3 regions of the Paenibacillus sp. V4I7 genome follow, and region 1 is predicted to be linked to each of the others. Evidence: riboswitches for the same ligand, from Rfam matches in the RefSeq annotation. Region 1 holds a riboswitch; each other region holds the start of a gene.
What was found. A riboswitch is a leader RNA that binds a small molecule or an ion and turns the genes downstream of it on or off. The one in region 1 is predicted to bind cyclic di-AMP.
Positions count from the first base shown of each region.

Region 1 (4,152 bases):
TAAACATATTAATAATTTTATGCAAACGCAAGTGGATACCAAGTGGAAAATCCGCCTAAATCTCGGTCTCATTCAATTCCTGCAAGCCATATTCGGCTGGGTCGCCTGGTAAGCGTAAGCGGCTAGGCTTATCCAATGCTTACGAAGTAAGTTTTCCTACGGAAAACTCAGATTATGCTTTCGATGCCAGTTTTGCTAAAGCAAAACTCTTAGGAGGGACAACTGTGGCAACTTATATCAAGTCTGGCTTCAGGGCGGCTTTACGGCAACCTTTCGCCACGATCGTCTTGTTCCTGTATCAGATGGGCTGGGGCATCCTGCTGTATAAGCTTGTACAGGGTGTTCTCGTCCCTCTCATGCACCGCTATCCAGGTGGCGAGCAGCCGAAGCAAGCGCTGCAGCTATTTCTAGCTGAAGGACAGTTCCAATTGGTCAAAACCGATCTTAGCCATTCCTACCTTTGGTGGCTGGCTGCTTTGCTTGTTGTTCGCATGCTGCTCACCCCAATGTTGAATAGCGGCGTCTACTACTCGCTGACCCATTCCCAGCAAAATGCCGGCTATCGCTTTATCCGAGGCATCAAGGAGCTTATGCTCCCATTCCTCATTGCTTATGTCGTTCGAATCTCGCTTTCCTTGCTGCCACTCATATGGCTGTTTCCTAAAGCGCAAAAGCAATTCGCACATACCACTTCGTATGAGCAAGCCGCCCTCCAATTGCTGCCTTGGCTTCTCGGCTTGCTCGTCTATGGCTTTCTCTTACATCTGCTTTTTATGTACGTACAGTTCGCAATTTCCGCTAAACTTGGCATTTTGTCCACTGTCATCACTTTCGTTCGCAGTTTCCTTCCTATTATCGGGCTTGCACTCATCCTCCTACTCACCTCGGGACTATTGGCAGGGGTCACAGTCACAGCAACGTACATATGGGCAGGTCTGGTAGCGCTAATCATTTATCAGCTCTTCCCGCTTTTCCACATTTTCATCCAAATGTGGGCCATAACCTCCCAATATCAGCTTCTATCTGCCAAAATGGACAGCTAAAAACAAATAAAATAAGCTTAATTGGCTTATATTGGTTTATCCCCTTGCAAAAGGGGCTTTTTTTTGTCTCTTTTCCGAACTATTGACATATTTTTAAGACAAAATGCGTAGAAAAGGAGGAATTTCGATGTTTATGACGAATTACAAGGATTAGCATCAAAAAACCAAATATTTCATGCCGAATTCCCCATTTCTTGGGGAAACGGGGGAACCACACCGGGTGAATTGATCTTGCAAGACAGGGATCATAGGGAACCTTCAACCGAACCCTCCAGCTAACCTCGTAGGCACCGGAAGGAGACAAGCAGTTGAAAAAGATTGTTGCTCTTGTTTTTAGTCTTGTTTTGTTTTTGAGTGTAAGTTTAGGAAGTGTGTCTGCGTCACAATCCACTTTGGATGAAACGGTTGACGGATTGCTCGGAATTCCGTACAGAGATGCGGGAACGACAACAAGAGGCTTTGATTGCTCTGGTTTCACCGCATACGTTTTCGACAAATTCGGCATTGACCTTCCGCATAGCTCATCATCTCAGAATAAAGAAGGCTACTGGATTGACAAAAAGGATCTTCGCAAAGGTGATCTTGTGTTCTTTGACACAAGCGGTGGCAAAGGTATTTCTCACGTTGGTATCTACCTTGGAGACGGTGAATTCATTCACTCTGCATCCAATGAAGGTATAGTGAAAAACAAATTAAGCCAATCTTATTACGCGAAGCGGTATGTATCAGCTCGACGTGTTCTGTGGGATGATATCTACAACCAATTAACTGCTGAATCCAAGTAATTCTTGTACGATTCATGAATAAAGCCCGGACAAGCCCCGCTCGAAAGAGCAGCTTTCAGGGCTTTTATTCATTTACTAATCTTGTAACTTGACATCGCATGTTAGCCGTTCTATAATAACTGCATATTGTTTTCTAGGGTTCCGTGGCGTTCAATGCCAGACTGGTCCGAGGGGAAACACGCAGCGAATACGCTGTGGTCACGGAGGGGAAAAAGCCCGGGAGTCATATCGCTTAGCGATATAACTTCCAGGCTTTTTCCTTTTTTTGCGGCTAAATAGGTCGTATAACAAATTTAAGAGGAGTGATTCATCATGGCATGGTTATATCTCGTCATTGCAGGTGTATTTGAGGTAGTATGGGCGATCTCATTGAAATTTTCTAATGGTTTTACACGTTTAGTTCCTTCCAGCGTCACGATCGCAGGGATGATTGTAAGTTTCTATTTTCTAGCGGTAGCCACGAAAACCCTCCCCATCGGCACAGCTTACGCGGCTTGGACCGGAATTGGTGCTGTCGGTGCGATTATAATCGGCACCCTTTTTCTCGATGAACCCATTAGTTTAATAAGGATCTTATTCATGATTCTGATCTTAGTTGGCGTTCTCGGTCTTAAATTTACTTCTGGACATTAGGAAGTCCGAAAAACTGCGTCACGTAACGCTCAGTTTGGTGACGATTCCTAAGATTCGACGATGCCTGGTATCTTGCGTTTTGGCATCGTCCACCTGCCGGACAAATTCTTTCCGCTTCGAGAATGCCAATGCTTCAAAGGCCTCGATTGCACCCTCCTGAGAAGACAATGCCGCCCTAAGGTCATCCGGAATCTCAACGGTTCGAGGCTCCAGATCAAGGTTGAGTATAACCTCTACCTGGTCACCGGCCTTCAAGCCAGACGCTTCTCTGTGGGCTGCACTCAATGGAAGGAGGAACTCATTCCCCATAACTGCAACAGTGCTGCGATAGGTGTAACCGTTCAAGCTCACCGTGACACTTGGCTTCTTATGTCCACTGAGCGCAGCTATGACCTCAGCTGGAATGGAAATTCCAGTGGCGTTTTTACCCTGTGCTTGCATAACGGAAGTGGTGAATGTTACCCCCATTTCGATTGCTCCCCCTTGGATAACAAAATTTTATAAAGTTTAATGACACTCATGTGCATGCCTTCATGGTACAAGCTAAAGCTGAGGAACTGTTCCGGCGTTTCCAAGGTCATTCCGGCCGACGTCGTGTAAGGTTGAACAACCTTTTCCTGCAAGTGGTCCCTCAGTCCCTCACGTATTCGCTCTTGCTGCCCTTTCAATAAGGTCTCCAACTCTTGTAAGGTCGGGATGTCAACGAAATTCGGAACGTTCAATGGTGAAGTGCCATTCTCAAATTGCTCTTTGAATCCTTCTGGCAAATGAAGCGGAAGCCCTATATATTGAAATGCTATTCTTTCCAATACCACATATATGTGCCCCAGCTGCCAGCGGATCGTATTCCGAAACCCTTCCGGGATCCGGTCGGCGGTTTCCTCCGATACCCCCTCCATCAATTTTAAGGTTTGAGCCCTCACGAAGGCCAGCTGTTTGAACAAATAATGTTCCATCGTTCTCACTCCTTTAGATCGCAATTTATGGGATATTATACCATACTTTTTTGAATAAATCGGACCCTATCTATGCAGATTAATCCATACAAGGATGGAGGGGCGTTATGATGTAAGGTTCGGATTGTAACTAACGTTATTACGGAGTCAATTCAACAGGATAAAAATGTTTAGGAGGGAAATTCAACATGGATACATCGGATGATATCAATCGAAAACAGAATCGCAATGACGGGCTTCTCGGAAATGAGATAGAAGTGGACTCCGATGTTAACGAGGATCGTAACCGAGAGCAGCAATTGGACGATTCGTTTCAGTACTGGTATCGTAACGTCGGTTATTGGGTGCAGCAAAAGGAAGATATAACTCAGGTGCCGAAGGCGAACGTATTCGACGCCGCTGTTGAGATGGATGCCGAGCAGGAGTTAAACGTGACTACGGAAGACGATGAGATGGATAGATAAGGTCAACCGACAGTTCAAATATTACATTTAGAATCTATCATTGGAGGTTGGAACGATGTCTGACAATACGAATAACCTGAATAAAGTTGATGTAAATAAAACGAGTATCTTTAAAAACGGGGTTCAATCAGCAACGAATTATGTACAGAACGCCATTGAAAACGTAACGGCATCCACGCAAGACGCAACTCAGAACTTAGTGAATAATGTAATGAAAAGACGACAAAATGAAGATGAAAATAATAAATAATTAGATTGGCGATATGCATTT
Region 1 is NZ_JAUSZD010000002.1:7,563,655-7,567,806, reverse strand. It holds gene QFZ80_RS35385 (M1 family metallopeptidase) at 1-112, shown strand, start outside; gene QFZ80_RS35380 (hypothetical protein) at 225-1,043, shown strand; cyclic di-AMP (ydaO/yuaA leader) riboswitch at 1,210-1,348, shown strand; gene QFZ80_RS35375 (C40 family peptidase) at 1,352-1,828, shown strand; guanidine-I (ykkC/yxkD leader) riboswitch at 1,951-2,053, shown strand; gene sugE (quaternary ammonium compound efflux SMR transporter SugE) at 2,141-2,461, shown strand; gene QFZ80_RS35365 (YdeI/OmpD-associated family protein) at 2,480-2,929, opposite strand; gene QFZ80_RS35360 (DinB family protein) at 2,920-3,417, opposite strand; gene QFZ80_RS35355 (hypothetical protein) at 3,606-3,881, shown strand; gene QFZ80_RS35350 (hypothetical protein) at 3,937-4,131, shown strand.

Region 2 (4,152 bases), 1.7 Mb from region 1:
GAAAAAAGAACTATTTGTTTATCACCGACTTATCCGTGGATGAAACGAATGAACTAGGACTAAACGAGTTTGCGAAATCGGGTGGAAAAGTAAAACTTATTGATCATCATAAAACCTCGCTTCATTTAAACAAATATTCGTGGGGAATGGTTCAGATTGCGTATGAAAATGGAAAACTTGCTTCTGCAACTTCTCTATTTTATGAGTATCTGATCCAGAACGGATTGTTGAAGCCAATGAAGGGATTAGATGAATTCGTCGAATTGGTCCGTCAGTATGATACCTGGGAATGGGAACAGAATGACTATATCAAGGCTAAGCGATTAAACGATCTCTTTTATTTAATTTCCATTGAAGAATTTGAGGAAAAAATGGTGGCTCGCATTCAGCAAAGCGAGAACTTTGCATTCGATCCCTTTGAAGAAAAAATTTTGGATATGGAAGAAGAAAAAATTGAACGCTATGTGCGCAGAAAAAAGAGGGAAATCATCCACTCCCGAATCGATGATCATCATGTAGGCATCGTTCATGCGGAATCCTATCATTCTGAACTTGGAAACGCTCTAGGCAAAGAAAATCCTCATCTGGATTACATCGCAATCATGAATATGGGCGGTAAAAAGATAAGCTTTCGAACGATTCACGATCACATCGATGTCTCGGAAATTGCGGGTCTTTATGGAGGAGGAGGCCATGCTAAAGCTTCCGGTTGCTCTATGACAGAAGAAGCCTATCAGTGGTACGTAGCGAAGCCATTCCCGATGGAACCCATTCGCGCGGATGCGAATAAAAATACATTTAACATGAAAAATTCTGTTTATGGATCACTTTATGAGAATAGAAATGAACAACAAGTGTTTATTTTTCCTTCGGGAGACAGATGGGAAGTCGATGTGGATGGGGTCGAATCCAACCAACATTTTTCTACTTTCGAAGAGGCAGAGCGTTATGTCAAAAGGGATTATGCCGCTTGGTTAGTTCGGGACGAAACGTATGTTGCATTCCTAATGGAGCATATGGCGGCAAGAAAAACAAAAAACCTCGAAGGTAGTTCAGTCATATAAAGAGCAACGCTAGTTTCAGATAACTGGGATAAAATGCAAGTCACCTTCTCATACTAACTATGAGACAATGGAGGTGAACGCTATGCCCAAAAATGACGCCGATCCCAAGCATGACCGCGAAGATAACAAAGCAGATAAGAAAAATAATCAGCAGAATAACGCTAATTTTATGGAAGAAGCTCAAACGCTATCGAGCAACGAGGCACCTGATTACGTCCCAAGTTTAAATGGTATCCCTAAAAATCAAGTTTAAGTAACTGCAGGCTGCTCTTCTCGTCACTATATGATGGGAGAGCAGCTTTTCTGATTTTTCCACCTTAAATAAAAAAAGCTGATTTCTTGAGAAGTAAATCTCAGAAACCAGCTTTTTTTTCAGCCGTTTTAATTGGATAATTTGTACACTTTAATGGTTTGGATACCAAACTTCTTCACAGATTGCTTGGATCCTGGGATAAAGATATCAAGACGCTTGCCTTTGATTGCACCGCCAGTATCTGTCGCGTAAGCATACATGCCGCCTACAGGTAAGCCGTTGAAATTATAACCTTCTATATAGAGCTTAGATCCTAGAGGAATCACGGTGGGATCTACAGCAACGGTTCCAATACTTAGTGGATTACCCATATAATCAAAAGCTCCGTAGCCGCCATTCTCAGATGGATCTGCTGAATAGGCAGTGGATTTAAACAATTCATAATCTGGCGCATACTTATTGCCATCTTTACTTAGAATAGCTAATTTGCTGCTAGCGTCCCACTGAACGGGAATATCGGATACTTTGCTTAGAAAACGAAGAGGCACGTATACGCGTCCATTTTGGAATTCCGCATGTGTGTCCATCTCGACACGGTGGCTATCGATTTCAGCTTCTTTTTGTCCAGATACTAAGGTGATTGAATGTTTGCTGTTATTTAGCGTGACCTTGATCTCATCGCCTTCTTTTTGCCACTTTACTTCATAACCAAGCTTCTCCGTTACGAAACGAATCGGTACTTGGGTAGCATGATTCTCATCCAAAAAAGGCTGAGCATCCGGAAATTGAACCAGTTTATCATTGACTTGCACTTTCACATCCATCTCTGCGGCATTCGCCGTAAATGGGGAAAGAAAGCCTCCTGCCAACACTGTTAAAGACACAGCAAGGCTAGTTAACCCTTTAGTAATTGTATGCAATTGGTAATCCTCCTTCATGAGCCTTCGAGGTTAGTTGACGGGTTCGGGAAGAAGGTTCTCCCTAGTCTGCTCCGATGAAGAGCAAATATTCACCCCATGTAAATCGTCCCCCGTACCGACACTTTGTCTGTGCACCGGACTCGGCTTCAAATAGTTTAGCACTTGAGGCCTTGTGGGACAACGGCCAAAATATGGATGGAGGTCTTAGAGGGTACTGGACTTAGGTCTAGGTACAAAAACAGTCGCGAGTCCGTTTTGACGTTTAGCTGTTTCAGGTACGATAGAAGCATGAAGAACACGTGAGGGGCGGTAAGCAGAATGAGTATGGATCGATCGAAAGGGTTGGCTTTGGTTTTAATCACAGCAGGTATACTTATTTGCCTGCATCAATTTGGCAGTCATATTCATTTTATGGGATTTTTATTCCCGGCAGCTATGCTTGGATTAGGCTATGTAGGCATTAAGAATGGGAAGAAAATTGGTTGGTTTTTCGCCGGCTTAGGCGGCTTGATACTGACCATTAAACTATCGGGCTTCATCGCCATTGCTTTCGCTGTATGTTTAGTGGTGTACGGTATTCATCTATTGAAGAAACGAAATGAATTTTAAAACATAAGAAAATGGGGGTGTAATTCATGAGCATATTGAATCGGATTGGCAAAATAGCAGAAGCTGCATGGCAAGAAACGGCCGGCAAGCTCGATCATCATGAACAGGGTAGCAGCGTGATAGAAAAGCTGGAACAGCGCTATCAGGAGGCGCTGCAGCGAACTATTGAGCTGCGACGCCACAGTGTGAACGCAGAGGAGATGGCGCAGCTGCGCGGCGAGCAAGCCGAGCTGGCAATGCGCGCCGGCGATGAAGAGCTCGCGCGGCTCGCGCTGCAAGAGAAGCAGCGCGAGGAAGCCGCTTGCGAGCACTACCGCGCGCAGTACGCGAGCAGCCAGGACGTGTGCCTGGCGCTCGCGGATGAACTGCGCGGGCTGCGTGCGGGGCACGCAGCCGAGGGGGTGCAGCCGCCGAGCAGCGGTCTGCACGAGAAAGAGGCTCGCGACACTTGGCGCGAGCTGGAAGTGACCGGCCGCGAGCTCGGCCGGGAAGCGCTGCAGGGGCTCCGCGAAGCGGGCCGCCTGTCGCAAGAGACGCTGAAGGAAGCCGGCGGCAACCTTCAGCAGGAGCTGCGCACGCTGCGCGGCAAGTTCCAGCAGGATTGGCAGCAGCATCGCTCCAGCGGTGACACCGACCCACGCGACAAGAAATAGTCGCGTGTTATCCCTCAAGCGCCTAATAACTAGGCGCAGGAGCTCTTGACCTCCATGATTCATGCGGAAGCCTTGCCGCGCAAGGATTTGCATCTTGGAGGTCGTCCATTCTTATGGTATGCTAGGAATCTATATGAACTAATTTAAAAGTCAGCCAGAGGAGGTGCAGCGATGGGAGAAGAAACTAAAAGCAACCGTAACCGCAATACAGCACTAGTGCTGATTGGAGCCGGTCTTTTTTTGCTTCTAGATCATACGATAGGCTTTTTCCCCATTCTTGCCATTATCCTCATCTTGCTAGGCATTCATCGGGTCCGTTCACGCAAAGAGCGCAAAGGTTATGTACTGATCGGCATAGGGGCAGTGATTTTATTCGGAGATCACATTACCATTGTGTTCTCTATTGTTTTAATTTCGCTAGGTTTGTTTTTCATACGATCGAAGCAAGTACACAAAGACGACACGTATATGCAGAAGCAGAAATTGGTGGATAGCGTCCGTTTAGGCCGTGAGCCTTGGATTTTACGCAACAGTTCAACTTGGTACATTATTGGAGAAACCTACATTGATCTTTCACTTGCGATTTTGGAGCAAAAGGAAACCACGGTCATCCTGCAAGGCGTAGTAGGAGATGTAGATATCAAAGTGCCGGA
Region 2 is NZ_JAUSZD010000002.1:5,850,819-5,854,970, reverse strand. It holds gene QFZ80_RS27410 (DHH family phosphoesterase) at 1-1,064, shown strand, start outside; gene QFZ80_RS27405 (hypothetical protein) at 1,147-1,317, shown strand; gene QFZ80_RS27400 (stalk domain-containing protein) at 1,446-2,237, opposite strand; cyclic di-AMP (ydaO/yuaA leader) riboswitch at 2,242-2,393, opposite strand; gene QFZ80_RS27395 (LiaF transmembrane domain-containing protein) at 2,556-2,846, shown strand; gene QFZ80_RS27390 (PspA/IM30 family protein) at 2,873-3,499, shown strand; gene liaF (cell wall-active antibiotics response protein LiaF) at 3,671-4,152, shown strand, end outside.
Region 2: it holds a riboswitch for cyclic di-AMP, as region 1 does, so the genes downstream of both, QFZ80_RS27400 (stalk domain-containing protein) here and QFZ80_RS35375 (C40 family peptidase) in region 1, are expected to answer to the same signal.

Region 3 (4,152 bases), 4.9 Mb from region 1:
CTCTACAAATATCTCACCCGTTTAATAGAAAAGAGGAGCTGCTGAAGCAAGCTCCTTCACTATCGGTGCATGTTAGCTTAATTTAGAACACTTAAAATTTGCTTTTTGTGATGATCATCGTGCTCAGTAAACTCTTGAATTATGTATAGAAGTGAGTATGGCATACCTGTTTTAGGGCAATTTGATACACCGTTTGCTGTTACTTCTAGCAGTAAATCCTCGGATTTCATGCTCTTTAATAGATCAATCAGTTTCATTCTATCGCTTGAGAATTCTTGAAGGAGTTGATCTTTCGATATACCCGAATGTGCGTATTGATAAGCTCTGCTATTGAAAAAGTTGAAATCGGGAAACTCCATTCCTTTGCCCTCCCTGATCGAAGGAATGACTACGTTTATTAGATGAAGATCCCAATTTCTAAGATGCGCAATGATTTCGGCTATCGACGCCTTTCCTACTTGAATTGGGCTATGCCAATCCTTATCACTTAGTTGGTACAAAATATTTGTCCAACTGCAAAATTGTTCGTATTCGCTGATTGTGCTGCGTAAATTCATGAGATCACCTCCTAGTTATAATGGATAGATCATAGCACAAATCTACTTACAAGAACATATATTCTCATTATTAAGCAAGCTTGATGTCCTCATACAGTTGGTATTTGTTGGGTTTTACTTCTTTATAAACTCTGACATAAGAGACTGTGAATGTTGGAAAAGGAGCAAGGACATCTCCCGCCTCAGATTTCATTTCCAATATTTCAGATTCTTTCATCCCCCAATACGTTTGCCCCAAAGTCAAATGAGGAGTAAAAAGATCCAATTCAGCATAGCGTTGCATAAGTTCTTTTGATGGTGTTACTACATTCACTAACTTTTTGTGAAGCTCTAATAGTTCATTTGATTGAACACTGAGGAAGATAACTTGATTTCCGAACAAAGCAGGCTCGGAGAGCGCCAACTGAAACTTTGAAAACGATGAGCATACAACCTTTACCTTTTCGAGCCAAGCCATATCTAGGGTAAGCCCGCTTTGTGCTTTAACAGTCACGTGAGGCTCAACGACATTCGGAAGACCATTACTCAACCAACGTTTTTGAAACGCAACTACTCGTTCTAGATATTCGTCGGGAGGAACGATGCCTATGAAATACTGCATTTATGACACCAACCTTTCAATCCTGAGGGAACAGCTATTGGAAAGAATCATACCATGGATTGGAAATTTGATGAACATCTACTCTACATTCAATAGATTGTGTTGTTTGCCCCAGCGTTCTGCCTTTTCTGGATAGCGTGCATGCCCATGATCACCGCAACAAGTTCGTAAGTATCCAAATATTCGCTTTGATTGTTCAGAAGAAAAGCCCCTGAAGAAAACCAGCCGTTTACTTATTCGAAACGAGCAACAAGTGCGCCGGAATCATCGGATATCTCATATTCCTTTGAAAATACTGGGGAAATAATCTCGTAGCTGCCTTGCCCTTTGGTTTCATATGTGAATTTCTTGGTGAACAAAGCAATTCTGCTTCTCAACACGCCTAATTGCCCACCATCGGCACCCGTAACCTCCCATTTGCTTGAGAATATCGGAAAACTTCCTTTGCACAACAGCTGGCCATTATGCCCAAACACCTCGATCGTAGAACCAAAAGAGCTCTTCAAATCTATATGACCGACATCTTTTCCCTGTTCGTCCCGAATCTCCGTAACACCGGTATTAAAAAAATTATCCCTGAAATATAGATTCAATACAATCGCCTCCCTCTGGTATATATACGATGCAGAGATCAAAAATGTTAGTCATTCCCAACAATGCCTTATTATTAAAAACCGAAAAAACCAGCAAACAAAAGGTTGCTGGTTTATCTAGATATATTCTGCTAATATATGTTGCTGTATTAGTTACTAATGAATTCTTGTACCCATTCGCCGTTATAAAAAGCAACACCGATTTGTGTGAAGTTGGGGCTTAGAATGTTTTGACGATGACCCGGGCTGTTCATCCAAGCTTTCATGACAGCTTCAGGCGTTTGTTGACCTTTTGCAATGTTTTCACCTGCGTAGGAATAGCGAATGCCGTATTTGCTCATCATATCAAAAGGAGACCCATAGGTCGGAGAAGTATGATCGAAATAACCATTGTTATACATATCCTTCGCTTTGTCCAAAGCCATGGCGGTAAGTGCGCTGTTGCCGGTTAATGGACGCAGTCCTGCTTTAGATCGTTCCTGGTTAACTAAGTTAACGACTTGGCTAGCAAAAGTTGATTGGGATGGCGCACTTGTAACTGGCGTTTTGGTACCTGCATTTATGCTCTTGCTGCCAGGAATGTTGAGGCTCATACCAGACCAAATCACGTTCGGATTGGCAACCTGAGGATTTGCCTTAATAAGCGAAGATAGGCTGATGCCATACTTCTTGGATATTAGCCACATGGTATCATTGCCTGATACTGAATGGGTTGCTGGTGCGGCCATTGCCGCGCTCGAACCTACGAGGACGCTCAATCCTATTGCGCCGGTAACCACAAGCTTTTTGTAACGTTTCAAAATAAACCTCTCCTTTTTGCGGCCTGCGAGGTTAGCTGTCGGATTCGGATCAAAGAGTAATCACCCGGCCGCTGACGCGGCTTCACCCCAAATAATGGGTCCCCCGTGCTTCACATGAAGCTTCGGCCTTCTGAGTTATTTGATCCACATAGATCTCACAAATTGTAACATGTGAAATCATAGAGAACATGACTCAAAATTTTCCAAGAACATTTTGTAAGCGGTATCAGCCGTTTCTTCTTGTCCAAAACAGTGAATTCCAATCACCAGCAACCTCATTCAATCCCATATTTGAGGCCGATCGATTCCAGCCGTTCGCATATAATCTAGCAGTTGCCCGGTGTGAACGGATTCGTGGTATGCGATCCTCATTAACATATCTCCTAAAGTTCGAACATACCCTACGTCACTTCGATTAATTTTAATATTTGACAAATCCTCAGGAGTGAAGAATTTAACGGTATTCAAGAATTGTTCTCTGTACACTTGTGCGAATATCAGTTCATCCTCCACCGAAGAAAATTCCCGATTGTCATAAGGAGAATCGTAAGAAGGCAAACTTCCACAGTTAAGTAACGCAAGATGATAATAATGCTCGCCATCCAATACGTGTCGGATCATTTCTTTCATGCTTAAGGCGTGTGCATCAGGCCTCCAATCCAGCATAGTTAGAGGAATAACGCTCCACACTTTTATACTTCTACGTCGGACTTCTTCCAAGTTCAATATAACAAGATCTATCCCGTTAATGATTAACACTCCTTTTAATTTCTCAATAATCCATGCCTATTTGTTTTATAAATATGCAGTTTACTCATACGAACAAATATACAGTACATTTGTTCGCATGTAAATAATCCCCTATTCAATTTAGCCTGCCAGCTTTATTATAGTGGCGTTCCTAAGCTTAAAGATCTCTGTAATACCCTGACATCGCTGAAGCGGATGGCGTAACAACGATATCGCTTTCTTCTAGTGATTGCCATGGCAGCACGTCTGATGATAGTGATTTATGACCGATCCAAACTTCGTGTAGCAATTCCTACTATTTCCGCTCCGGCTTCGATGGCTGAAGAGAAAATATTCGTAGATGCATGAAAACCCGCACCTAAAAAACAAAGTCTGGATTTGTTCATATAAATCGCTTCCTTTTATCCAAAGTTTATGTAAAATCTTCATTAACATAAAAAAAGAAGGATGAAACCCGTTAAGGCTCCTCCTCCTTTTTCATTTAGTCCTGCTTCCTATTTTAGAAACAATTCCATTATCTTGCCGCCTGCATAAATACCTACAATTCCTAGAATACCCGACAGTACAGGCGGTGCGGGCAAAGGCAGCTTCAACACCTTGAATAAAACACCAATAATTAAACCTGCTCCTAATGACAACAGAAGCTCCTTCATACTTTAGACACCTCGATTGTTAGACTGCATTCTTAAATTCGATAGCTTAATAGCTTTAGCATTTAACAGGCTACTTTAGCTCGATATTTACGTAATTGGGAGGCCGAATGCAATAATCCTCGGCCGCACATTCCATATCCGATAATAACAAACCGTCGGGTAGGTAAAATCAAATTCGTCGTATGCACAAAACCTTCG
Region 3 is NZ_JAUSZD010000002.1:2,649,835-2,653,986, reverse strand. It holds gene QFZ80_RS13245 (DinB family protein) at 78-557, opposite strand; gene QFZ80_RS13240 (2'-5' RNA ligase family protein) at 628-1,158, opposite strand; gene QFZ80_RS13235 (LURP-one-related family protein) at 1,392-1,751, opposite strand; gene QFZ80_RS13230 (CAP domain-containing protein) at 1,901-2,551, opposite strand; cyclic di-AMP (ydaO/yuaA leader) riboswitch at 2,557-2,689, opposite strand; gene QFZ80_RS13225 (DinB family protein) at 2,831-3,301, opposite strand; partial or broken gene QFZ80_RS13220 (Gfo/Idh/MocA family protein) at 3,565-3,687, opposite strand; gene QFZ80_RS13215 (XapX domain-containing protein) at 3,796-3,954, opposite strand.
Region 3: it holds a riboswitch for cyclic di-AMP, as region 1 does, so the genes downstream of both, QFZ80_RS13230 (CAP domain-containing protein) here and QFZ80_RS35375 (C40 family peptidase) in region 1, are expected to answer to the same signal.